2 linked regions of the Chloroflexus aurantiacus J-10-fl genome follow. The protein of the gene in region 2 binds, or shares a complex with, the protein of the main gene of each other region. Links are inferred from orthologs where the notes say so. Each region holds a gene or a part of one and is shown on either strand. Other genes may lie near its edges.

Region 1 (12,258 bases), 2.0 Mb from region 2 along the record:
AACTGGCTGCGCTGGCTCTGCTGACCATGCCGGGACTGCCCTTCATCTATTATGGTGAAGAGATCGGCATGCTGGGGGTGAAACCGGATGAGCGTATTCGCACCCCAATGCAGTGGACGAAGGAGGAGTTTGGCGGATTCTCAGCCGGTATTCCCTGGCAGCAGCCGCAGAGCGATTACCCGGTCAAGAATGTGATGTTACAAGACCAGGATCCCGAATCGCTGCTCAACACCTACCGGCAGTTAATTCATCTCCACGTGAATACACCGGCACTGGCGACCGGTGATTTCTGGCCGTTAACTGCTAACGGTGCCAGTGTCGCCGCGTACATCAGGCGCAGTGGTGAAGACATGGTTTTGGTGGTGATTAATTTTGACAAAGTACCCACGCCACCGTTTACACTATCATCAGGTGAGAGCGACCTGCCGGCAGGCACCTACCAGGTGACCGCACTCTTCGGCACGCCACCGGCACCGCCGGTGCCGCTTACCATCGCCGACGGGCGTATCGTGGAGTATCAACCGGGGATCGAAATACCGGCTCAAACCGGATACATATTCAGGTTGGAGCGCTAATGTTACGAAAAGTAACTGCAACTCGTTATGTCACACCGTTGCGTGAAGGCGGTTCATTACCGGCGATTGTCGAAGCCGATGATGATGGCCTGTACGTCGTAAAGTTTCGCGGGGCAGGACAGGGGCCAAAAGTGCTGGTTGCCGAGCTGATCTGTGGTGAACTGGCGCGTGCGCTTGGCCTGCCCGTTCCAGAGCTGGTGTTGATTGAGATCGATCCGGCGTTGGGACGCAACGAACCGGATGGTGAGATTCAAGACCTGATTACAGCCAGCGCCGGATTGAATCTAGCCGTTGATTTCCTGCCCGGTGCGCTGGCATTTGATCCGACATCTGTCCGTGCACTTGACCGTAAACTGGCGTCACTTATCGTCTGGTTTGATGCCTTCATCACCAATGTTGATCGCACGCCCCGCAACACCAATCTCCTCTGGTGGCACCGCCGGCTCTTCTTGATCGACCACGGTGCAGCGCTGTACATTCATTACACCTGGAATGATTACCAGAATCACGCTCGCAAACCCTTCAGCCAGATTCGCGATCATGTGTTGATAGCAGCGGCCAGCGATCTGGAAGCAGCCGACCGTGAACTGGCAGATCATATCAACACAGATCTGCTCTGGCGCATTGTGGCGAACGTCCCCGATGAATGGCTTATTGACCAGCGGTTTTCCTCAGTAGAAGACCACCGTGCAGCCTATGTTGAATATTTGAGTCTACGACTCGCTGCACCGCGCGCATTCGTACAGGAGGCTATCGATGTCCACGAGCGCCTTTGAATATGCATTACTGCGCCTGGTGCCACGGGTAGAGCGTGGTGAGCAGATCAACATTGGGGTGGTGTTGTTGTGTCGGCAACATCGCTTTTTGGGGATACGGATTCATCTCAACGAGGCACGGATTGCCGCTCTCTGGCCTGATCTCGACCTGGCGCCGGTGCACGAGCAACTGGCGGCGTTTGAAATGGTGTGTGCCGGTGGTGCTGGAGCCGGGCCGATTGGCGAATTGCCGATTTACGAGCGCTTTCGCTGGCTGACGGCAACGCGCAGTACAATGATCCAGCCGTCAGCAGTGCACTGCGGCTTGTGCGATGCTCCACAGGTGATGCTCGACCATATCTTTCAGCAGATGGTCGTCTTGCCGGGTCAGGCGATTGACGAACGCGCTCACGAGGCAGGCGCTTTATAACTCAACCCGTACCCGCTCGATCATTGCCTGGAGGGCAAAGCGGGCCTTACCCAGATTTGCAGTTTCGCTCAGCACCCCAAGGATACCGTAGTAGCCGGGAATAATTTGCGAAGCCAGCATCAAGAGCGCATCGGTTTCGAGAACCAGATCGCGCACATAACCAACCCCGATCCGATCAGCCGCTGCCGCTGCCCGCGAGGCTAAATCGGCCAGTTCAAGTTCGGCCAGTTCGATATCGAAGTCGAGTTCGGCAGCACCTGGATGGTAGGCAATTGCCACACTCAGACCATCGGTACCGATGATGCCGGCGAACTGCGCGCCTTTCACGCCGGTAATAGCTTCATTCAAAATGGTATTGACATTCATACAGGTTTACTGCAATTAACAGGCTTGCTGAAAGAGTATTTCGGTTGTTGTAGCCCCTTCCCTGGCATCCCCCCGATGGGGAGGGAGGACGCCCCCCTCCTGCCCCCCCGCTGGGGGGAGGAAATATGCGCCTGGGATTTCCCCGCTGGCGGAGGACGCCCCCCTCCTGACCTCCCCCCGTTGGGGAGAGAAAATGTGCGCCTGGGATTTCCCCGCTGGCGGAGGACGCCCCTCTCCTGACCTCTCCCCGTTGGGGAGAGAAAATGTGCGCCTGGGATTTCCCCGCTGGCGGAGGACGCCCCCCCTGACATCCCTCCGTTGAGGGGGAGGAAGTACCTTTTTTGGCTTTCGACAGGAAGGAAGGACATTTGGCAATACTAACCCAGGCACCGGCTTACAACTCACGTCGTCCTTCAAAGGCGGAGCCAAGCGTTTCCGGATCGGCCCATTCGAGATCGCCACCGGTCGGCAACCCCCGTGCTGGCCGGGTCACCCGTACACCAAGAGGTGCGAGGTCGCGAAGCAGCAGAAAGGCGGTGGCCTCACCCTCGGTATTGGGGTTTGTGGCAAGGATCACTTCCTGAACAGGTTCGGAGCGAACCCGCGCGAGTAGCTCTTCAATCTTGAGATCTTCGCGATAGATACCTTCGAGCGGAGCAATGTGGCCGTGGAGGACATGATACAGACCGCGGTAGGCACCGGTGCGCTCGATAGCCAGCACATCGAGCGGCTCTTCAACCACACAGATTTTGGTTTGATCGCGCGACGGATCGAGACAAATTGCACACAGCTCACCCACGGTGATGTTAAAACAGCGTCGGCAGTAGCCAACCTGTTCTTTCACATCGAGAATAGCTTGCGCCAGCGCCAGCGCCTGTTTTGGTTCAGCCCGTAAGAGATAAAAGGTCAGACGTGACGCCGTCTTTGGGCCGATACCGGGCAGTTTGGCAAATTCCTCGATTAGACGAGCCACCGGTGCGGCAATCAATTGATCCGTGCGAACGGTCATATCATCTCCACCACAGATTCGTCGGTGACAATGCGCAATGCCGACGCATTCCCCTCATCACCAGGACGACAATGCCGGTTTAGAACAACCCCTTGAGACCACCAGTCAACGGCTGCATACGCTCTTCGGCCAACTGCTGCGCTTTGCGCGAGGCGTCATTGATCGCAACTAACAACAGATCCTGCAACATCTCAACATCATCAGGATCGACAACCTCTGGCGAAATCGTGATCGATTGCACTTCGCGATGACCGTTCATTTTGACCGTGATCGCACCACCACCAGCCGTACCTTCGACAATGGTGGCAGCCAGTTCTTCCTGCACCTTCTGCATCTGGCGTTGCATCTGTTGAGCCATTTGCATGAGCTGACGCTGATTCATCAGACAGACTCCCTTCTATTCACCTTAATATTGCAATTGCCTGTACCAGAACACGTGAAGCCGGCGAAGACATGTGAGCGTAGATATGGGTAGAGTACCACACTGCTACACAATTGTACAGCTATCCCGCAAACATTATTCAGGATCGAGCGGTTCGATATCTACAATATGGGCATCGAAGATATTCAATGCAGCACGAACCAGTTCATCTTTACGAGCTTCGCGAATTTTCCCACGCAGATCGGTGGGTTCAACCGATTTTTCCTCGATGGTACAGCGTACCGCGTAGGTCTTCCCCAAACGACGACGCAATAAATCTTCGAGAAGCGACCGATTCTTCGGTTCTTCCAGGCGTTCTTTATGGAACGAGGATGTCACCAGCAGCACGATAGTATTGCCTTCGACATCATACGGACGCGCACTATTGAGCAACGCCTGCACCGTCGGACTGCGCGGACGAACATCACGCTTGAAATCTTCCCAGATCGCCTCAAGCTGTTCAAGCACCGACATATCAGCATCGGCAGCACGAGCAACAGCAGGATCGGCAGGCGGACGCATCTGGCGGGTCGCTGCCCATGCCTCTGGCGGTGGCGGTGGTGGATCGGAGACAGGTGTGACATCCGACGGTACTTCACTGCCGGATGCAGATACCGGTTCGGGTACTGGAGGTGGCGGCGGCGCAACAACGCTGGGCGGCACTGGTTCGGGATGTGCCGGGGCGCGAACGGGTTCGGTTTGCGGAACGATTGCCGGTACAGCAGCACTGGGACGGCTGGTAGGGGTACGTCCTGCCAATGAAGCGGAACGTGACGCAGATGAAGAGGCAGGTTGCGCAACCGGTGGTGGCACCAGCAACGCTTCAACGACTGCCACTTCGAGCGGTAACTGACCATAGGGTGTTGTACGTAACTGTGCATCGAGATTGCTAAACAGCTTCACCCAATGTACCAACGCAGCCATATCGGCCTGCTGCACCCATTGCCCCAAGAGCGCCACTTCGTCATCGCTCAAATCAAGCAGTGTGCGATCACCGGTCGCCTTCAGCACCATCACTGCGCGCAGACGTTCCACCAGATCGCGGGTAAACTGACGCACATCAGCCCCCTGATTGGCAACCCCATGCACTGCGCGCAGCGCTGCTGTCAGATCGTGATTGACAAGAGCCGTGATCAACGCATCAACTTCAGCCGCTGCCGTCATCCCAAGCAGGCTTTGCACCTGTGGTAGCGTGATCGGGCCTTCGACAAACGAAGCCAGTTGCTCGAGAATACCGAGCGCATCACGCATACTGCCGGTGGCAGCGCGCGCAATTGCTTCAGGCACACCATCGGCCAGCACAATTCCTTCTGCCGCTGCAATCCGGCGGAGATGAGCGGCCATTGCCGAAACACTATGGCGAACGAAGGTAAAGCGCTGGCAGCGTGACAGAATCGTGGCGGGAACCTTATGAACTTCGGTGGTTGCAAGGATAAAGAGGGCATGATCGGGTGGCTCTTCCAGCGTTTTCAGCAAGGCATTGAACGCTGCTGTCGAGAGCATGTGGGTCTCGTCGATAATGTAGACCTTCATGCGAGCTTCGGCTGGTCGAAACTGCACCCGCTCGATAATCTCGCGCGCATCTTCCACACTGGTGTGGGAAGCGGCATCCATCTCGATCACATCAACTGCACGCCCTTCAGCAATGGCAGCACACATCTCGCACACGCCGCACGGTCGAGCGGTGGGATCGGGGTTAAGACAATTCACTGCTTTGGCAAGCAGGCGAGCCATGGTCGTCTTCCCAACACCACGGGGGCCGGTAAACAGGTAGGCATGGCCAACCCGATCTTCGGCAATCGCATTGCGGAGCGTCTGTACGACATGCTCCTGCCCGACCAGCTCAGCAAAGGTCTGTGAACGCCATTTTCGATAGAGCGACTGAACTGCCATTACGCTTTCCGATGATCTTGACCCGCACAGCATCTCGTATTATACCAGAGGAGGTACCCCACTTCCGCGCCGAGAGTGGTATAATCGAGATACAGGTATTGTCGATCTGCTACAGAGGGCTTTTATGCTCACCTATGAGCAACTTATCTCAGTTCTGATCGAAGAGCTTGAGCACCAACAGATCAATATTGTCCATACCCAAGAGTTAATAGACGCACACACGTTGGGGCGAAGCCTGCACGTTACGTGCTTCCCGCCAAACATAGATAAACGTGGCCCCTGGGTACGGCTGCCCTTACGGGCAGTGATCAGCCTGCAATGGCCGGCAGAACTCACCGTCATCTCTTTACACGGTCAGGCGATGATTGAAACCTTCAATCAACTGGTTGGTCAACCAATCGATACGCGAAATCTGCTGGGATTTGAGCTGACCTACCACTTACCACTGAGTCATGCCGAGCAAGCGACAGCAGATGCATCAGCCCTGACAAAGAAGGTGATTGATCTCTTCGCGGACCAACCCGACATCGAGCAAAATCTCGATATCAACGCTACGATACAGTACAGCGTCAATCAGGAACCAGTCCTGGCACAACTGACCGTTACTCGCCAGTTTCCGATCCTCCGCCTTGACCGTGATCTGGTCGAGGAGGCTGCAATTGCTCTGGCTATTGAATTACGCGAGATGTTGCCACGGCTCACAATCGTCTTCCATGCCGGTCAAAATGAATCAGGGCTTGATCCGCAGCTCTACTTACGCCCACCAACTGCCTGATGCCGTTCTCTTCTGCTGCATTGCATGCATTGTTACAACCCGGCGTTTCTGAACGCTGGCAGGCTGTGCAACGCCTGTTACACCCTGAGATGCTGGTACTGGCCAATCGCGCCGCAGAGCGTGCAGCGGCGCTCTTGCCACAACAATGGCCGCTGTACGAATTGAGTTTTAAATCACGGCGGGCAATTGATCGCGGTGGTGGTCGGCGCGATCCCATCACCGACTACTGGTTTGCTTTTGACCGACCGCCACGTGGGGCCGGTGTCATGCTCACGGTCAGCGGAATCGAGCGGACCGTCACTGTTGGGTTGCAATTGTGGGGTGTACGCCGGCCACAACTTGCCCACCTCTGGAGTCAGGCGCGTCCGGTGTGGGAGGCACTGATTGATCGAATCGAACACGAGGGTCAGGCTCGTTTTGCCGGTCGCCGCCCGCCGATGACAGGGATGCGCTGGATCGACCATTATCTCAACAGTCGAGCACACTACCTGTGGGCAGGGTTCGTCTACGACTGGAATGCGCTCCCGACAGCAGAACGCCTGATCGACGACATTTGTGCACTGCTACCACTCAATGAAGCGTTGATGGAGCAAGCCGAAATCGATCTGGCAACGACAAATACCTTACGTGAAACACCAGCTCGTTATCTGACAGGCGCGCCATCAGTAGCGCAGATCGTTATGTCGATTAAGCGGCGCGGTATGATTATTGACGAACGTACACTGCACGCTTTTCATCTTGCAGTACAGGCCCGACCGCTGGTCATCCTGGCCGGGCCGAGCGGGAGCGGCAAGACCTGGCTGACGCGCCTTTACGCCGATGCCCTGATTGGCATTGGTGAAGGGCAGCCGAACCCCTGTTATCTTCTGGTTGCAGTACAACCCGACTGGCATAGTGCCCGCGATCTCCTCGGCTACTACAACTCGCTGACCGGCCTCTACCAGCCTACGCCATTCTTAAACTTTCTCTTGAAAGCGGCTGCTGATCCGGATCAAACCTATATTGTCTGCCTCGATGAGATGAACCTGGCACGGCCCGAATACTACCTGGCGCCAATCCTGTCAGCAATGGAGGCGGTAGAGGGATTGATCGATCTGGGCACACCCCTGGCGGAGACACCATTAGCCGGTGGTGGTGTGGTACGCAACCCCATTCGTTTACCGATCAATCTACGCCTTATCGGAACAATCAATGTCGATGAAAGCACGTTTGCGCTGAGTGATAAAGTGCTCGACCGCGCCAACTTAATCGAATTAGGAACGGTCGATATGGCTGCCTTGCGCTCACAGTATCCGATAGCAAACGATCAGGTCTGGCAGATATTGAGCGACATCCAGCACCACCTGACTGCTGCCGGAAAGCCGGCAGGTTACCGCGCCTTGCGCGAGATACTTGGCTTCGTTGGGCAGGCAACAGATATGAACGTTTTAGAAGCACTCGATCTTCAGATTCTGCAGCGCCTGCTACCGCGCTTGCGCGGTGAGGACTCCCCGCGCTTCCGACAGGCACTCAACGGCTTACATGCGATTTGCGCAGGGCGCCTCTCGCGAAGTGCCGAGCGTCTGGCCCAGATGATGGCTCGCCTTGAGCGGGAGGGATATACCGACTTTTATGGATACTAGGAAAACCAGAATCCCTGATCGGTGAGTGGAACGACAACAGTGGGGGGAAGGCCAGAACGACTGAAGTAGCACAGGCCGCGGCCTGTGCTACTTCTAGTGATTACCATAACACTGTATCGGCCAAAGAACCGACAAGCTTACGCCACGCGCACGGCAGCCAGACAGCGCACCGCATGGGGCACATTGCCGACATGTTGCCACGAGCGGCCCCGATCATCGCTGCGCAAAATTTGACCTGTGTCGGTTCCGGCCCAAACCACATCGATATGATAGCTACTCGGAGCGAAGGCACTCAGCCGCCCCTGAAACGTCACCGACACATCCTGCCAGGTCTTACCACCATCATCACTGCGTAGCATGCGCTTTCCTTCAGCGGTTACCGCCAGCAGCACCTCTTGCTTTCCGGAGAGCACAGCCAGCAGTGAACAATCGGACAGCGGCGGTTCTGAATGACGCCACACCCCCATACCCTGCACTGTGGCTACCGGCACCCGCTGACTGTTCAGAAAATTGAACAACATGCGATCTTCAGCATCGGCTTCTTGCCACTGCCGACCACCATCATCGCTACGTTGAAACGCCTGTTTGGTTGCCACCACCAGGCTCTGCGAGTCGGCTGCTACCAGGCCGATAATCTGCTCATTGGCCAGCGCAACATCAGGCAACAGCCGCCAGCGTCCCGTGCCGCCTGGATCGCTGAAGATGTAAAGACCATTGTCGGTGCCAACGTATAGCACTCCTGCTTTTGCCATGTCGCCTGATTTACCGAACCTGCTGCACCTGCACGCTCGGAAGGCCGCCTTTCTTCGGCCACTGTATGTATCGATACATTGCGAGTACTGCACTCGTCTTTTTCGGTATATATGTTGTGCTACGAACCATTACTATCTTACCGCATCAGACAACACGCATAACGGATTCCCCGGACAGATAAACAGCTATGCCAACTACGACGATGATCTACGTCGGCGATTGTAGCATAGCATAATCAATTTTAGTGTGATATGATAAGAAAAGTAGCTCGTACAAGAGCACATCCCCGTCAGATGACTCCACGACCTATTCGCATTGCATACACTCTCTGGGATAGAGATATGTCGTTTGCATCAATTCGCCATTTCTGGCGTACCAACGAACCGATAGCGAGCGCAATTCGTCTGACCGGTTGGTACCTGCTGATTGCCGGTTCGTGGGTACTCTTTTCGGATCGGTTGCTGGTTGCTATTATCGTGAATATAGACGAATTGACGAACTGGCAAACGATCAAAGGCTGGTTCTTCGTGCTGCTGACGGCAGGCTGGCTGGGGATTGAGCGCTGGCGAACGATGAAACACCAGCAGCGGATCAATGATGAACTCCGGGCAGCGAATGCTGCCTTGCAAGAGTTAAATGCCTCGCTCGAACAGCGCATCATGGAGCGTACAGCACCCTTACAGATGGCCAACCAGGCATTAAGTGAACTTAATCAGGAACTAGAAACCTTCACAGCAACTATCTCGCATGATCTGAAAGCGCCACTACGTGTTATTGATGGGTATAGTCAGCTTCTCCTCCGCTTCCACATCCAGCGCCTCGACGAGGATGGACAGCAGTGTCTGCACAGCATTCGGACAGCAGTAGCGCAGATGAACCAACTGATCGATGATCTACTGGAATATACTCACGTTGAGCGAAAAACACTGCACCACAGCGTCATTGATTTGTCCGGCCTGATTGATGAACTGCTGGGCTATTACGCGGATCAGATTCTTGAGCACCATATTGTGATTGAGCGTGACTTGCGCTGCACCCACCTGTATGCCGATGCCACCGGTCTGGCGCTTGCCTTGCGCAACCTGATCGATAACGCGATCAAATTCAGTGCGCGTGTTCCCCAACCACGCCTGGCCATCGGGAGTGATGTTCACAATGAGATGGTACGGTTGTGGGTCAAAGATAATGGAATTGGCTTTGACATGCGCGATCACGAGCGCATTTTTACCATTTTTCAGCGTTTACATCCACAGGAGACCTACCCGGGTTCAGGGGTTGGGCTGGCGATTGTCCGCAAAGCGATTGAACGCATGGGCGGGCGAGTATGGGCCGAAAGCAGTCCCGGTGTCGGTGCTGTCTTCTATCTGGAGATTCCACATGTTGGCTTATCCGAACCATCTGCTGCTCATTGAAGATAATCCTTTCGACGCCGATCTGTTCCGACGCACAATGCAGTTTTACCATCCAGAGATTGCTATCACGCACTTTTCATCATACCGGGCAGCCTACGAACACCTGCAAACATTATCGCCTGCAACCACACCTTACGCAGGAGTCGTGCTTGACCTTCATCTACGTGACGGTGATGGGCTTGATCTGCTTGCTCTCATTCGCGCACGTAATTTACCACTCGCGGTTGTAATTCTTACCGGTGGTGGTGGCGACCACATGGTCATCAGCGCACTCAAAGCCGGTGCCGATGATTATGTTGTCAAGCGCGACGATTACCTTGATCGGATCGGTGCGATTGTTGAGCAAGCCTGTCAGCGCTTCCATTCGCAACAGGCTCGCCGTAGTCAAACCATTCAGGTGTCATTCATCGCTCTGGCGACTACAGATAGCGAAGCGACGATCCAGCATCTTCAGCGTTCAGCGCCGCATCTCCATTGCACACTCATCCATGGCTGGCGGACGTTTCTGCACCATCTCGATCATCAGCGGGCAGTCGGCGATGTTATTCTGATCGATTGTGCGCAACCTAATCTGGCAATGCTCGATCTGGTGAAGGAATTGATACAGTTTCGTCACCTCGAGCAGCCTGTGCTGGTGCTGGCACAACCGGGTAACGAAGAGTTTCCTTTGCAGACACTACGCCTCGGCGCAGCAGACTACATTATCAAAAGTGAAGGTTTCCGTAACCATTTGGCGGTGGCGATTGAAAATGCGTATTACCGTGCCCAGATCCATCAACAACATTATCAATTGCAATTGCAGGCACAGGCGTTGAATGCTGCTGCAAACACGATAGTGATCACGGATCGGAACGGTATTATTGAATGGGCTAATCCGGCCTTTACCACGCTCACCGGTTATGAGGTGAGCGAAGTGATTGGTCATTCCACCCGGATTCTGCGTTCGGGCAAACACGACAACGAATTTTATAGCGCACTCTGGAATCACATTCTCTCCGGACAGCCCTGGCGAGGGCGAATTATCAATCGCCGCAAAGATGGTAGCCTTTACCACGAAGAGATGACCATTACACCGGTCACTGATGAACATGGTGAGATTCGTCGTTTTATCGCGATCAAGCAAGATATTTCCGATCAAGTTGCCCAAGAACAGCGGCGTATCATTCTGGCTAACATCGGTACAGCCCTGCGACCTGCGCAATTGTGGGTGGAGTTGACGCCGATTTTACTCGATCAGGTGCGCGAAGTGATGCAGGCCGATAGCATTGCGCTGCTGCGACCACAGGGAGCAACCCTCGCCATCGATCTGGCGTACAACTGTCTGGGTCATCTCGCCTCGCAACCGACCATACTGGCGGCACTGGCCGAACGGCTGGCACAGAGCGATGGGCCGACAGATGTTACCGATGTTGTGCAGAGTACGACGAAGATCGTTGTTGGTGTCCCACTCAACGCCGCCAACCGCACCATCGGTGCCCTGCTGATCACCCGCGCTACGCCACTTAATTCGTTTGAGGTCGATCTTCTGCGTGATATTGCCGAACTGGCAGCCAATGCACTGCACCGTACCGATCTCTTCGAGCAACTGCGGGCGGCCAACGCTGAATTACGCGCTGCGTATGATGAGACGATTGAAGGCTGGTCACGTGCACTTGATCTGCGTGACCGTGAGACAGAAGGGCATTCCCGGCGGGTAACCGAGTTGACGGTGCGTATTGCCGCCCGTATGGGTTTCAGTGACGAAGAGCTGCTGCATGTGCGCCGTGGGGCACTCTTGCACGATATTGGCAAAATGGGCATTCCTGATGCTATTTTGCTCAAACCCGGCCCACTCGACGAGCAAGAGTGGGCGATTATGCGGACCCATCCAACTCTGGCCGTGGAGTTACTGCGCCCGATTGCCTTTCTGGCTCCTGCACTCGATATTCCGTGGTGCCACCATGAAAAGTGGGACGGTACCGGCTATCCACGTGGCCTGCGTGGCGAAGAAATTCCACTGGCAGCCCGCATCTTTGCGGTGGTTGATGTCTATGATGCACTCACCAGCGACCGCCCCTATCGAGCAGCATGGCCGCGCGAACGGGCACTGGCCTACATTCGTGAGCAGGCCGGACACCACTTTGATCCACACGTGGTTGACGTTTTTGAACAGATCATCACCGAAACAGACAGCAATGCTATAATGAAGTGAGTGAGTATCGCTGACCACATGGGGAAAGCGATCATTGTGGCTGGTACCAGGTAGGA
Region 2 (12,090 bases):
GCGGTTGGTGATGCTGAAAATGAGATTAAGGTCGTCACTGCTGAAGATAATGCCGACGCCGGTTGCCGCCAGTTCGCGCAGATATTGCAAGACGGCTTGCTGGCGCATAAAGCTCAGTGCCGAGAAGGCTTCATCAAGGATCAACAGCCGGACAGGCCGCACGAAAGCCCGGATGAGTGCGATCAGTTGCCGCTCCTCTTCGGTCAGGTCAGCCGTTTGCTGATGGGCCAGTCCTGGCGGTAAACCAAACCGGTCAAGCCACTGATAAGCGATGGTCGCCATCGTGGCCTGATCGAGCCGACGGTTGCCTCGCTCGCGCCCAAGGAAGATGTTGTTTAGCACCGGCATGATCTCGACTAATGGCGGGGTTTGTGGGACGAACTCAATCCCCAGGCGCCGCGCAGATTGGGCTTTCCAGGCCAGTGGTATACCATCGATCTGAACTTCGCCGGTGGTTGGCGGGTAGATGCCGGCCAGGACTTGTAAAAGAACCGACTTACCGGCGCTGCGTAAGCCGACCACGCCCAAAATCTCACCCGGGCGTAAATCAAACGTGATCCCGCTCAAGATCGGTTTGGCGGCGAAGACCACATGTAATTCGCGCACGCTCAGCAGCGGCAACATAACTCGACTCCGGTACCTGTGCTCTCTACCAGTGCGTGGCTGTCTGGCAGAGAACGAGCGTTGGATTGCGCCATCAATTCATCCGCTGATACCAAATACGTCAGGGTATGATCGAATCTGTTCCTCTAAATCGCGATCATACCGGATGACGATGACCCGATAACCGTGTGCGCGTAGATCGCGTCGAATCTGACTATCAAGCGTCTGTTGGGTTGGTTCGTCATGGACGCTGCCATCGCAAAAGACGCAGATGTTGGGGTCGTAAAAGAAATCGGCAACGCAATTCAGTTCAGCGATCCGTTCTTGCGCATTGTCAGGCAGCCGGGCATTGTGCGCCTTGAGCATTTTTAGGAAGCGGCGCTCCAGGTCGGATTGCGGATCGATGCGCGATAGTAAGAACTCCAGATGTTCATCATACGAACGCCGGTTGCTTTCGCGCCGCAGTTCGGCCTGACTCAAGGCCACCAGGAGATCACGAATCGTATGCCGGTTGATCTGTAAAATCTCGTGTTGGTTCGAGAAACTGAGCAGGCAGTCGTAGCACGCCGCCGTGCATTCCGGTTTCGTATCCTGACCGTCTACCGTAAAGTGGCACAGCTCCAGGGCAGCACGAATCATGCGCGGAAAAGCGGCTGTTTCTTCGATCAGCCGTCGTAGCACGCCAACGCCACCTTCACTCTTCTCGATGAACAGGAGTGATTGCCATTGGTCACGGCCAACGACTTCGATCCCGATTTCATCCGCATCGAGTTGGAATGTCTCGACCAGGCCAAAGCGTAACGCATGCTTCAGGCTAATCCAATCGGTCGCGGTGATACCTGTCTGCTGACCGATAAACCGCATCATCAGGATGTTTTGCGTTTCCTGGGCGCTGATAAAGACCCGCTCGCCCGGTGGTTTCGCACGTGGCGGCCCATTATCGTCCAGCAGGTCTTGTTCGCTGACGATGTCGCCGGTGTCGAGATTGACGAGGAAGCCAGACTCTTTGCCGGCTAACCAGCCCCGATTGATGGTGAGGATGGTTGCTGCCGGGGCATATGTCAGCTCAAACAGGTGATCGGTGGCGTTGACAATATGCGCCTTCATCTGATGGGCATTGTTGGGCGCAAAACGGAAGGTGGTCAGAATATCAAAGCCGCGCCGCCGCCGTTCTTCCTCTTCAGACGTGATACGCTCACGGCGCCGGGTTGTCACATTCGGCATATCGAGCAGGGTCGCCAGGTAGCTGTTCTCACCATCGAACAGCGTTTCGCACACCGGACAGCGATCATCACCGGGATCGGTAAATGTTCCGCACGTGTAGCAGAGTTTGCGTGCTGAGCGGCGATTGTGCAGGCCATCAGCCGCAGTGCGAAAACTGACCACTTCCCATTTGGCGCCTTCGTGGTAGATGTAGTTGTGCGGCGCGAATTCGCGTAGTCCGAGCACCCGTGGGCGCGGGATGAACTCACCATCACCACGTTTGATCCACGCACGCACCGGCAGCGCCGGGAAGTTGTAGCCGGGCAGGAAGCCTTCGGTAGCCAGGTAGCGGTAGGGGTAGAAATCGCTCTCCTCGCTGGCAACATTGTCTTGCAGGAGCAGGTTGCGCTGGCGCAGTGCTTCATCCAGGAGCCGTTTGCCTTGATCCTGCACTTTTTTATCGCGGCTATACAAGAGATTGTTCGCTTCAGTTGATTGCCGCATGGCGATGCGGTACAATTCGCGCCAGCGATCAAACGCTCGATCAAATCGCTCTGGTGCTTCGTTGAGGGCATCTTCCAGCCAGCGTTCACTGTACCACGGTGCGATCCGTCTGAGATCATCGCTCAACAGCGCCGACTCAATCTGTTCGCGCACGTCACGCAGGCGTGCCGGTGATAGCCGAATCTGGTGGAGCGTGTTTGGGGTGAGGGGCAGGTCTTGCTTATCGAGATCAATTATATCGCCAATCGAATGCCCCAGCGGTAGGCGGACTGCGGCCAGCCAGATCGCGTGCAGATGGGCACGTACCAACGCCTCACTCGTCAGATCAATGCGCGGTGCCTGGACACTACCGGCTACCATCTCGTGGCGGCGGCGAAAGAAGTACTGGTCGTGGGGACGGTTGGCACGACAGTAGGTGATAATCAACCCCGGCTGGCCCTGGCGTCCGGCCCGTCCACTACGCTGAGCGTAGTTGGCCGGGGTTGGTGGCACATTGCGCAGATGTACCAGTTCCAGGTCGGCGATGTCAATGCCCAGTTCCATCGTTGGTGAACAGACCAGGAAGGGGAGAGGCCGATTGATGCCTGGATCGTTTCGTTCCGCTTCTGTCCAGCGAAAGCGCTTCTCACGACGCTCGCGTTCACCCGGTGCCACCACCTGCGCTGTATGCTCGCGAGCTTCCAACGAGGCCAGTGATTGCGCCTTTTGCAGGTAGAACTGACGGAAGAAGCGATTGGATCGATCCTTTTGCACACCGTTCTGATCTGAGGATGGGTGATCTGCCGACATTAGTTGTAGACCATCACCCTTGCACCAGCGTAGACAGGCTGCGTTGAGCTGAAAGCGCTGGTGATCGGCGATTGGCTCCAGGCGGACGACCAGTCCATACCCTGCCAGCTCATCAAGGAGTGCTTTCATCAACGTGATGTATTCATCTGGTTGCAGATTGAGCTTCTTGCGAATGTCCCGTCCAAGGCGGCTACGGGGGCCGAGCGAGATGCCATTAACCGGCTTGCTGGACTGTCCGCGTACTACGGCACAGGTTGCAGGCTGGAGACCGCTCGCATCGTCAGCATCAAATCCCCAAAATTCATTCAAGTGATTCGTTATCCGTCTGGTCAGCTCACCCTGGTTCTCTTCTTGCAACCAGCGCGCACTGATTGCCCGCCGCTGCCGCATAGCATCAAGCACCATGTTCACAATTGTCGTTCGTTGATCCACCGGGACGCGCTGCAACACACCCTGCCAGATTGCGTTGTCAGTGCAAAATTCATCGAGTCCGGTGTAAGCAATCTTGAGCAGCTTGAGTTGCTCAAGATTGGGTTGAACGATGCTGCGCCAGCCGCGTTGCAGGTCTTCGTACAGCCAGTATTCCACCAGATCGGTGAAGGTCTTCCATACCTCCTTTGCCATTGGCGCATTACTACGCAGCTCACTATTCCTGGCAATGTCGGAGAGCTGTAGAGTGGTATATTTGACAACCTCTTCCGCAACGTTACTGTCTCTCAGTTCACCATGGGTTTGTAACGCTTCCACCAGTGCTGCCCGGATTACAGCAATATGGATGAGGTCGTTAAAGTGACCGGCCTGCAACGCGGCGTCCTGACGGTTGTCAACAAACGAGAGCAAGCGGTCGCTGGCAGCTCCGGTACGTTGCGCGTGCTGCAACAGCGAAATGGCGAGGATTGAAGTCGCACTTGATACATTCTCGCTGGAGAGGGTGCTGAGTTTGGTATACTCTGTCGCCCGTCCGTCATACCATTCACCACAATTCAGGCAAATGGTAAAGGGCCGCTCTTGAAACCACATGGGCTGGCTGTTGGGAAGTGGATACTCGCTACAATTACCGTCAGGCTGCACCCACATCTTTCTCGGTACCCGCGATTTCCATTTCTTGTCCAACAGGCCCCTGGCATTAAACCACTCGTCAGGTAGTTTTTCCTCGCTCCAGTCATCAGATTCGTGAGCCAGCATTAAATATCCCTGACGGGCGCTGCGGTCGTCCTCATACATCCGTAAGTCAAGGAGTGGGACTGCCTGCCGTTTCTCTTTCAACACAATATCGTAATACTCCTGACCACAATGACGGCAGAAGACAAGAGGGAACATGAGCTTGTCCTGTTGATTGCGCAGCACGCCTTCGAGCTGAATCTGGCGGGTCTGGCGATCTTCCAGGCTGGCATACACCCGGTGACTTTGGGCGATAAACTGGTGTAACTTAAAGGCAAACGCCCGGCGACCGTCAGAGCGCTGAATGGCACTACCCTCTTCCAGCATGCGCTGGATCGCCTTGCGGCTCTCTTCGGGAGTGCAGCCGGTCATTACAGCCAGTTCACTGGCCGCATCGCTCAAGGTACGCGGCGGGCGACGTACCAGCCGGCCATCGGTATCGGTCTGGATGCCCAGGGCGTATTCGAGCCAGCGGGCAAGTGGATGGCGGCGCAACGCTTCCCAGCGCAGCAGATTGTCGCCTGCCGGGAGGGGTTCGGTCAAGGCGGTGCGTAACTCGGCTTCCGTCGGTTGACCACCAATCGTCAGTGGCTCAAGGGTCTCTTCAATCACCTGATCGGCGCTGATCGGATGGGCAAAGAAACGAGAAGCGAATTCGGCCACCACTCGCCGTCGCTCTTCGGCAGATGCCTCTGAGCCGGCTACCATCGTTGCCGATGTCCCGATATGGCGAATGTCGGGAGCGGCGCAGCGCTGTTTGAGGCGACGGATCAGCATTGCAACATCGGCGCCCTGGCGGCCACGGTAGGTGTGCAGTTCGTCGAAAACCAGGAAGCGCAACCCCTTCATCGTCTCGCCGATCAGCTTCTGGTCGTCAGGGCGCACCAGCATCAACTCTGCCATGACATAGTTGGTCAGCAGAATGTGGGGTGGGTTACGGCGGAGTTCTTGTCGCAGTTCTTCGCTGGTTTCACCGGTATAACGGGCAAAGCGGATCGGGAATTCACGTCCGTACTGCACGCGATACTGATCGGCAAGACGGCGCAGAGCTTGCTCTTGCGAGTTGACCAGTGCGTTCATCGGATAGATGATCAGTGCCTGCACGCCGCTGCCAGGTTTGGTCTGGCGCAGCAGATCATCAATAATGGGCAGAAAGTAGCAGGTGCTTTTGCCGGAACCGGTGCCGCTAGTCACCACAAAACTCTCGCCGCGAGCAGCGCGTTCAACCGCCTCGTACTGGTGTTGATAGAGACGAAACGGTGCATTCGAGGCTGTACGAAAGAAGTGAGCAGTTTCCGGTCTGATCATCCCGGCCCGCGCCAGATCATCGACGGTTTGCGCCATCTTGTAAGTTGGGCTGAGCTGAACAAGCGGCTCTGGCCAGAGTTCCTGCCGGGCAAGTTTCTCCTCAACCGAAGCCCGAATCCGATCATCAGCAATGCGGATAAACGACTCGACAAATGTCCGATAGTCGTCAATGACTGCTGCGTGGAGAGCGAAGATCGATGGATGATGCATGACTTCCTCCGCTAGCCAGAGCGCGGTATGTGCAAGACGAGGTGTTCAAGCGCCAGTTGCGGGTTGACGTTTTCCAGCAATTGCCGGCTCACCGTCATGATCTGTTGGAGAAAAGCAAACGCCGTTGCGGGCGTTACCCGACCGGCCAGGGCTGCTAATTCAGGCCGACGATCAATGTTGGTGATAGCCTCATCACAGCCGGCAGCAACATACATCACGTCACGCCACCAGCTCTGCCACAATTCGAGCCACATCAAGACGGTTGCCTGATCGCCGGCCCGATATTCTTTGGCCCGTTCTTCAGCCCATTGCAGTCCGCTCGTGATCGGGGCTGACGATAGCGCGATTAACGCATCCAGGCACTCACGACGGGCAGTCTGTGCCGACGGATCGTTGAACAAATTGATGGCCCAGCCAATTCGTCCGTTACTCCAGGCGGCCAGTATCTCAGCCTGGTCTTTGGAGGCACCCTGATCACGAAGTGCGCTCGCTACCTGCTCCCGTGGCAACGGTCGTAATCGCAGCACCCGACAGCGCGAGACGATGGTCGGCAGCAACTCATTGCTATGCGCCACCAGCAGCAGCGTAGCGTAATCTGGTGGTTCTTCCAGCGTCTTCAGCATCGCATTTGCCGCCTCTTCGCTGAGGCGGTCGGCGTCGTGGAGGATCAGCACGCGGCGCGGTGCCTCGTATGGGCGCAAGGCCAGATCGCGTTGCCACTCGCGGATCGTGGCAATTTTCAGCTCTTTCTGACGAGCGGCATCTTCGGCTTTGGCGGCTGCGGCCTGGGTTTCCATCCCGGCAATGCGGACATCGGGATGGCTGCCGTGATCGATACGGCGACAGGAACGGCATTGCAAACAGGGATCACCGGTCTGCCGTTCGCACAGCAACGCCTGCGCCATGCGCAATGCCAGCAGCGATTTACCGAGTCCTTGTGGCCCGGCAAAGAGGTAGGCGTGGGCTACCTGTTGGCTGCGGATGTTACTGCGGAGCTGTTCAATGGCCCATTCGTGACCGTACACATGCCACATATCAGGTAATCATCGTTTGCAGGCGGCTGGCAACAGATCGCACGGCAAGCGGATGCCGTGATCCATCCATACCATTGTATCCGCTCACGGCATTTTGCGGAAGGCCAGCACCGCATTCACCCCGCCAAACCCGAACGAATTCGAGATTGCGACCTGAATGGCTGCCTGACGGGCAACATTCGGCACATAATCGAGATCGCATTCGGGATCGGGATGTTCGAGGTTGATGGTGGGTGGAATCTGACCGTGGTGCAGTGCCAGGATGGTGGCTGCTGCCTCAACTGCGCCGGCAGCACCGGTGAGATGCCCGATCATCGATTTGATCGAACTGATCGGCACACTGTATGCATATTCACCGAACACCTGCTTAATCGCTCTGGTTTCCGCAATGTCACCTGCCGGTGTACTGGTGGCGTGGGCATTGATGTAATCAACCTGTTGCGGTGCCAGTCGGGCTTGTTGCAATGCCCGCCGGATTGCCAGCGCCGCCCCTTCACCATCTGGATCGGGAGCAGTAACGTGATAGGCATCGGCAGAGACGCCATACCCGATCAACTCAGCCAGGATTGGCGCGCCACGTCGCTGGGCACTGCTCAGACGTTCAAGCACCAGCACGGCTGCCCCTTCGCCGGGAACAAAGCCATCGCGCAGCGCATCAAACGGACGCGATGCCCGTGTCGGCTCGTGGTTACTGCGCGTACTCAAAGCGCGCATGACACAGAATGCACCCAGGCTGAGGGCAGTAATGGGAGCTTCGGCGCCACCGGCCAGCATCACTTCGGCATCGCCGCGCCGAATGATCTCTGCCGCCTCACCGATTGCCTGCGCGCCGGCAGCACATGCGGTACAGATCGCAGTTGTGTAGCCGCGTAAACCGAAGTGAATGGCGACCTGGCTGGATGGCATATTCGGCAGGGCTGCCGGAATGAAGAAAGGACTAATTTTCATGCCACCACGCTGGATCAGTGTGGTGACTGCCTGTTCTACATCGGGCATCGAGGTAGTCCCGCTGGCGATCAGAACACCGATCTCATCGCGTGCCATACGTTCGAGAGGCAGGCGAGCGTGGTCAAGGGCCATCCGGGCAGCGGCTACGGCCATCTGACTGGCGCGGGACATCCGGCGCGCCTCTTTCGCATCCATGAACTCCTGTGGATGAAAATCGTTTACCTGGCCTGCCAGTTGACAGGGATAATCACTCGGATCGAAAAAGGTGATGCGACCAATCGCACTGCGCCCGGCAACGAGACCAGCCCAAAATGGCTCAACACCAACCCCAAACGGCGAGATAACGCCCAGACCGGTCACCACAATGCGCTGGTCAGGGGGGAGATGATCGGTTACAACCGGCTGTGGTTCGACAACGGGTTCTTCAGCCAATACCTCGGCCAACAGTGCTTCGATCTGCGCTTCAATAGCTTCGTCGGGCACATGCTCTCGCACGAGACCGAGCAGTTCGGCCCGCAACGCTGCGCGCCGATCCAGTGCTCGTGGGGTCATTGCTTCCTCCCTCAATTCAACTATTCAAGGCTTGAATTATACCACGTAGCTGTTGTGTCTGTGGTATCATACTCGCTGGTATGCGCTCCCTCGTCACTATGGAGTTACTATGATGTCGGTTCTGTCCGGTCTGATACGTCCTGAGATTGCCGATTTGGAAGCATATACCCCGATTGTACCGCTAGAAGTGCTGGCTGATCGCCTTGGCCTGCCGGTGGCGCAGATTGTCAAGCTCGATGCGAATGAAAACCCCTACGGCCCAGCACCGGCAGCGCTGGCCGCACTTCAGGCGACTGCGACCTACCATATATATCCCGACCCAGAGCAGACGGCGCTGCGGAAGGCGCTGGCCGATTACACCGGTCGGTCAGCGGAGGAAATCCTCTGCGGAGCCGGTGCCGATGAATTGATCGACCTGGTTTTACGCCTGATTATCAGTCCCGGCGATGCGATCATCGATTGTCCACCTACCTTCGGCATGTACCGGTTTGATGCCGGTATCTGTGGTGGGCGGGTGATCAGTATCCCGCGCCGTGCCGATTTCAGTCTTGATCTACCGGCCATTGCCCGGGCAGCAGCGCAGGGTGCCAAAGCCATCTTCCTCACCTCGCCTAACAACCCAACCGGCAACCCACTGCCACGCAGCGAACTACTCCAGATTCTTGAATTGCCACTGCTGGTGGTTGTTGATGAGGCGTACATTGAGTTTGCTGAGCCAGAACACGCACCGGTCGGTGCGAGTGATCTGCTCGACCGGTATCCAAATCTGGCCATTCTCCGCACATTCAGCAAATGGGCCGGTCTGGCCGGGCTGCGCGTAGGCTATGGCCTGTTCCCGCGTTGGCTGAGTGAGCAACTCTGGAAGATCAAGCAACCGTACAATGTCTCGGTTGCTGCTCAGGCCGCCGCTGTGGCATCACTCGCCGTCGCCGACGAATTGCGGGCGCGGGTGCAGGCTATCGTCGCCGAACGTGAGCGTCTGTTTCAGCATCTCAATACGTTCCCGTTTCTAACCCCTTTTCCAAGTGTGGCGAATTTCATCCTCTGTCGGGTCGAAGGGCGTGATGCCCGCGAACTCAAACTGGCGCTCGAACGACGCGGTGTGTTAGTGCGCCATTATCAGACGCCGCTGCTTAATGGCTATATTCGGATCAGCGTCGGTACTCCTGCCCAGACAGATGCGCTGATCGCGATGCTTGCTGAGGTGACCCGATGAGCATATCACTTGCCCACACGCTTGACTTTGCCCGCCAGATCGCTTACGAGGCCGGCCAGATCACGCTGCGCTATTTTCAGCGTGGTATCACTGTTGAACACAAAGCCGATGAGTCGCCGGTGACGATTGCTGATCGGGAGGCCGAGCGTCATCTGCGCGCCGCTATTCAGGCGGCCTACCCTGATCACGCCGTCCTTGGTGAAGAAGATGGTCTGACCGGGAGTGAACACGCTACCTACCGCTGGGTGCTTGATCCGATTGACGGTACGAAAAGTTTTGTGCGGGGCGTGCCACTCTACGGAGTGCTGATTGGATTGTTGCGGGAAGGTGAACCTGTGCTTGGTGTCATCCATATCCCGGCGCTGGCCGAAACTGTGGCAGCCGCGCAGGGTTTGGGTTGTTACTGGAACAATCAACCCTGTCGGGTGTCGTCTGTCTCCAGCCTACGCGAGAGTCTGGTCGTCGGGACGGTGGCTCACGGCTACGAACGCTACAACCGATCAGAAGCTTTTCAGCGTATTCTGAAGCGTGCCGGCCTGTTCCGCACCTGGGGCGATTGCTACGGCTACGTTCTGGTAGCCACCGGTCGCGCCGAAGTTGCGCTCGATCCGGCAATGAACGTCTGGGATGCCGCAGCCCTGCTGCCGATTTTGAGCGAAGCTGGTGGTGCCTACACCGACTGGCAGGGTGTGCCGACCATTTACCACAACGAAGGCATTGGCAGCAATCGCCATGTCTTACCCGAACTGTTAAGCCTCATTGCTGGCGAGGAGTCGTCATGAACGCCGATAACTATCAAGAACTGGCAATGCGCACGCTGGCTGCCGGTCTGACACCGCGTGAGCGTCTGACCAATGCGGCGCTTGGCCTGAGTGGCGAGGCCGGCGAGTTTGCCGACACCGTGAAAAAACATCTGTTTCATGGTCATCCACTCAATCGTGAAGAATTATTGAAAGAGTTGGGTGATATTCTCTGGTATGCGGCTCTGGCCTGCGATGCACTTGATGTGCGCTTGAGTACCGTCATGGCGGCCAACATCGAGAAACTGCGACGGCGTTACCCGGAGGGATTTAGCAGTGAGCGAAGTCAGCAGCGTAGTGAATAGAATCCGGCGGGCGACCATTGAGCGGGTGACCGGTGAGACAAACATTACCCTTACCCTCACCATCGATGGTAGTGGACAGGCTGATGTGCAGACCGGTATCGGTTTTCTTGACCATATGCTGACGTTGTGGGCACGCCATGGCTTGTTCGACCTTCAGGTGCGGGCGCAGGGCGATCTCCACATTGATGAGCATCACACTGCCGAAGACGTGTGTATTTGCCTGGGTCGGGCCATTGATCAGGCGCTCGGTGAGCGGGCCGGCATTGTACGTACCGCACACAGCTTTGTGCCGATGGACGAAGCACTGGCGCTGGTTGCTGTCGATCTTGGTGGCCGACCGTACTGTGTGGTACAGGCTGATTTTGTTACAATGCGCGTAGGACAGCTCGGTACCGATCTGGTGGCCCATTTGTTTGAGAGTGTTGCCTTCAACGGTCGTTTCAATCTCCACGCACAGGTGATGTACGGGCGCAACGACCATCACAAGATCGAGGCTCTGTTCAAAGCGTTCGGGCGGGCACTCGATGCCGCTACCCGCATTGATGCGCGTTTAGGGGGAACCATACCGAGCACGAAGGGTGTCCTATGATCGGGTTTGTCGCTGCTGCCATCCTCAGCTTTGTACCGGCATTCATCTACGCTGCAATTGCCTACTGGCTCGACCGGTTTGAGAAAGAGCCACGCCGGTTATTGTTTGGGGCATTCATCTGGGGTGCATTTGTCGCAACTCTTGGCGCCATCGTCTGGACAGGGCTGGCGCAGGTCTCGCTGGCCATCTTCATTGGGGAAGCCTCTGCTGAAGTTGCCGGCACAACCCTGCTGGCGCCGCTGGTAGAGGAGAGTCTGAAGGGGATTGCCGTTGTCATTATCATGCTCGCCTTCCCCGAAGAGTTCGACTCGCGGCTCGATGGGATGCTGTACGCCGCCATCACCGCATTAGGCTTTGCCGCCACTGAAAACCTGCTCTACCTCTACTTCATGGGCTATCAGGAGAGTGGGGTTGGCGGTTTAATCTCCCTCTTCATCTTGCGCGTCATTCTCGGCGGATGGGGCCACGCTGTGTATACTGCCTGGATCGGCCTGGGGCTGGCGATGTCGCGGCTGCACCCGAACCGCTTTATTCGTTTCATTTCCCCCTTTGCCGGTTGGCTGCTGGCTGTCTGCCTGCACGCTCTCCACAACACCATGGCCGTATTCCTGGCCGGTGAGTTTGGCCTCACCGGACTCGGCCTGACGTTACTGGTCGACTGGTCGTTCTGGATCGTTGTCCTCGGCCTGGTGATCTGGGAGATTCGGCGCGAGCAGCATCACATCGCTACCTACCTGGCAGAAGAGGTGATGGCCGGCATTATTGCACCGGGTCATTACAATGCTGCGAAATCATTCAGTGGTCAGCTCCGCAACCGGCTACGCAACGCCACCGCTAGTCGTTTCTACGAAGCCTGCGCAGAACTGGC

Evidence for each region.
Region 1: the proteins of holB (region 2) and dnaX are in contact, whole or in part, in a cryo-EM structure (PDB 8GIZ), measured with the Escherichia coli proteins. The link is inferred for Chloroflexus aurantiacus J-10-fl from one-to-one orthologs.

What each region holds. Positions count from the first base shown.
Region 1 is NC_010175.1:661,378-673,635, forward strand. What follows is about bases 3,052-6,043. They hold dnaX (DNA polymerase III subunit gamma/tau), read right to left. Parts: upstream 5,450-6,043; coding sequence 3,653-5,449; downstream 3,052-3,652. Other genes in these bases: recR (recombination mediator RecR), read right to left, coding at 3,052-3,135; CAUR_RS02655 (YbaB/EbfC family nucleoid-associated protein), read right to left, coding at 3,215-3,517; CAUR_RS02665 (hypothetical protein), read left to right, coding at 5,574-6,043. In the rest of the region: CAUR_RS02630 (alpha-amylase family glycosyl hydrolase), read left to right, coding at 1-575; CAUR_RS02635 (HipA family kinase), read left to right, coding at 575-1,351; CAUR_RS02640 (DUF3037 domain-containing protein), read left to right, coding at 1,332-1,760; CAUR_RS02645 (roadblock/LC7 domain-containing protein), read right to left, coding at 1,755-2,126; more of recR, read right to left, coding at 2,521-3,051; more of CAUR_RS02665, read left to right, coding at 6,044-6,224; CAUR_RS02670 (McrB family protein), read left to right, coding at 6,224-7,846; CAUR_RS02675 (sialidase family protein), read right to left, coding at 7,984-8,598; CAUR_RS02680 (sensor histidine kinase), read left to right, coding at 8,941-10,011; CAUR_RS02685 (HD domain-containing phosphohydrolase), read left to right, coding at 9,977-12,202. UniProt on the Escherichia coli protein: Part of the beta sliding clamp loading complex, which hydrolyzes ATP to load the beta clamp onto primed DNA to form the DNA replication pre-initiation complex.
Region 2 is NC_010175.1:2,654,331-2,666,420, forward strand. What follows is about bases 4,802-7,625. They hold holB (DNA polymerase III subunit delta'), read right to left. Parts: upstream 6,813-7,625; coding sequence 5,790-6,812; downstream 4,802-5,789. Other genes in these bases: CAUR_RS10085 (DEAD/DEAH box helicase), read right to left, coding at 4,802-5,778; fabF (beta-ketoacyl-ACP synthase II), read right to left, coding at 6,897-7,625. Also shown: CAUR_RS10080 (ATP-binding cassette domain-containing protein), read right to left, coding at 1-624; more of CAUR_RS10085, read right to left, coding at 703-4,801; more of fabF, read right to left, coding at 7,626-8,312; hisC (histidinol-phosphate transaminase), read left to right, coding at 8,422-9,528; CAUR_RS10105 (inositol monophosphatase family protein), read left to right, coding at 9,525-10,310; CAUR_RS10110 (nucleoside triphosphate pyrophosphohydrolase family protein), read left to right, coding at 10,307-10,633; imidazoleglycerol-phosphate dehydratase HisB, read left to right, coding at 10,605-11,222; CAUR_RS10120 (PrsW family intramembrane metalloprotease), read left to right, coding at 11,219-12,090. UniProt on the Escherichia coli protein: Part of the beta sliding clamp loading complex, which hydrolyzes ATP to load the beta clamp onto primed DNA to form the DNA replication pre-initiation complex.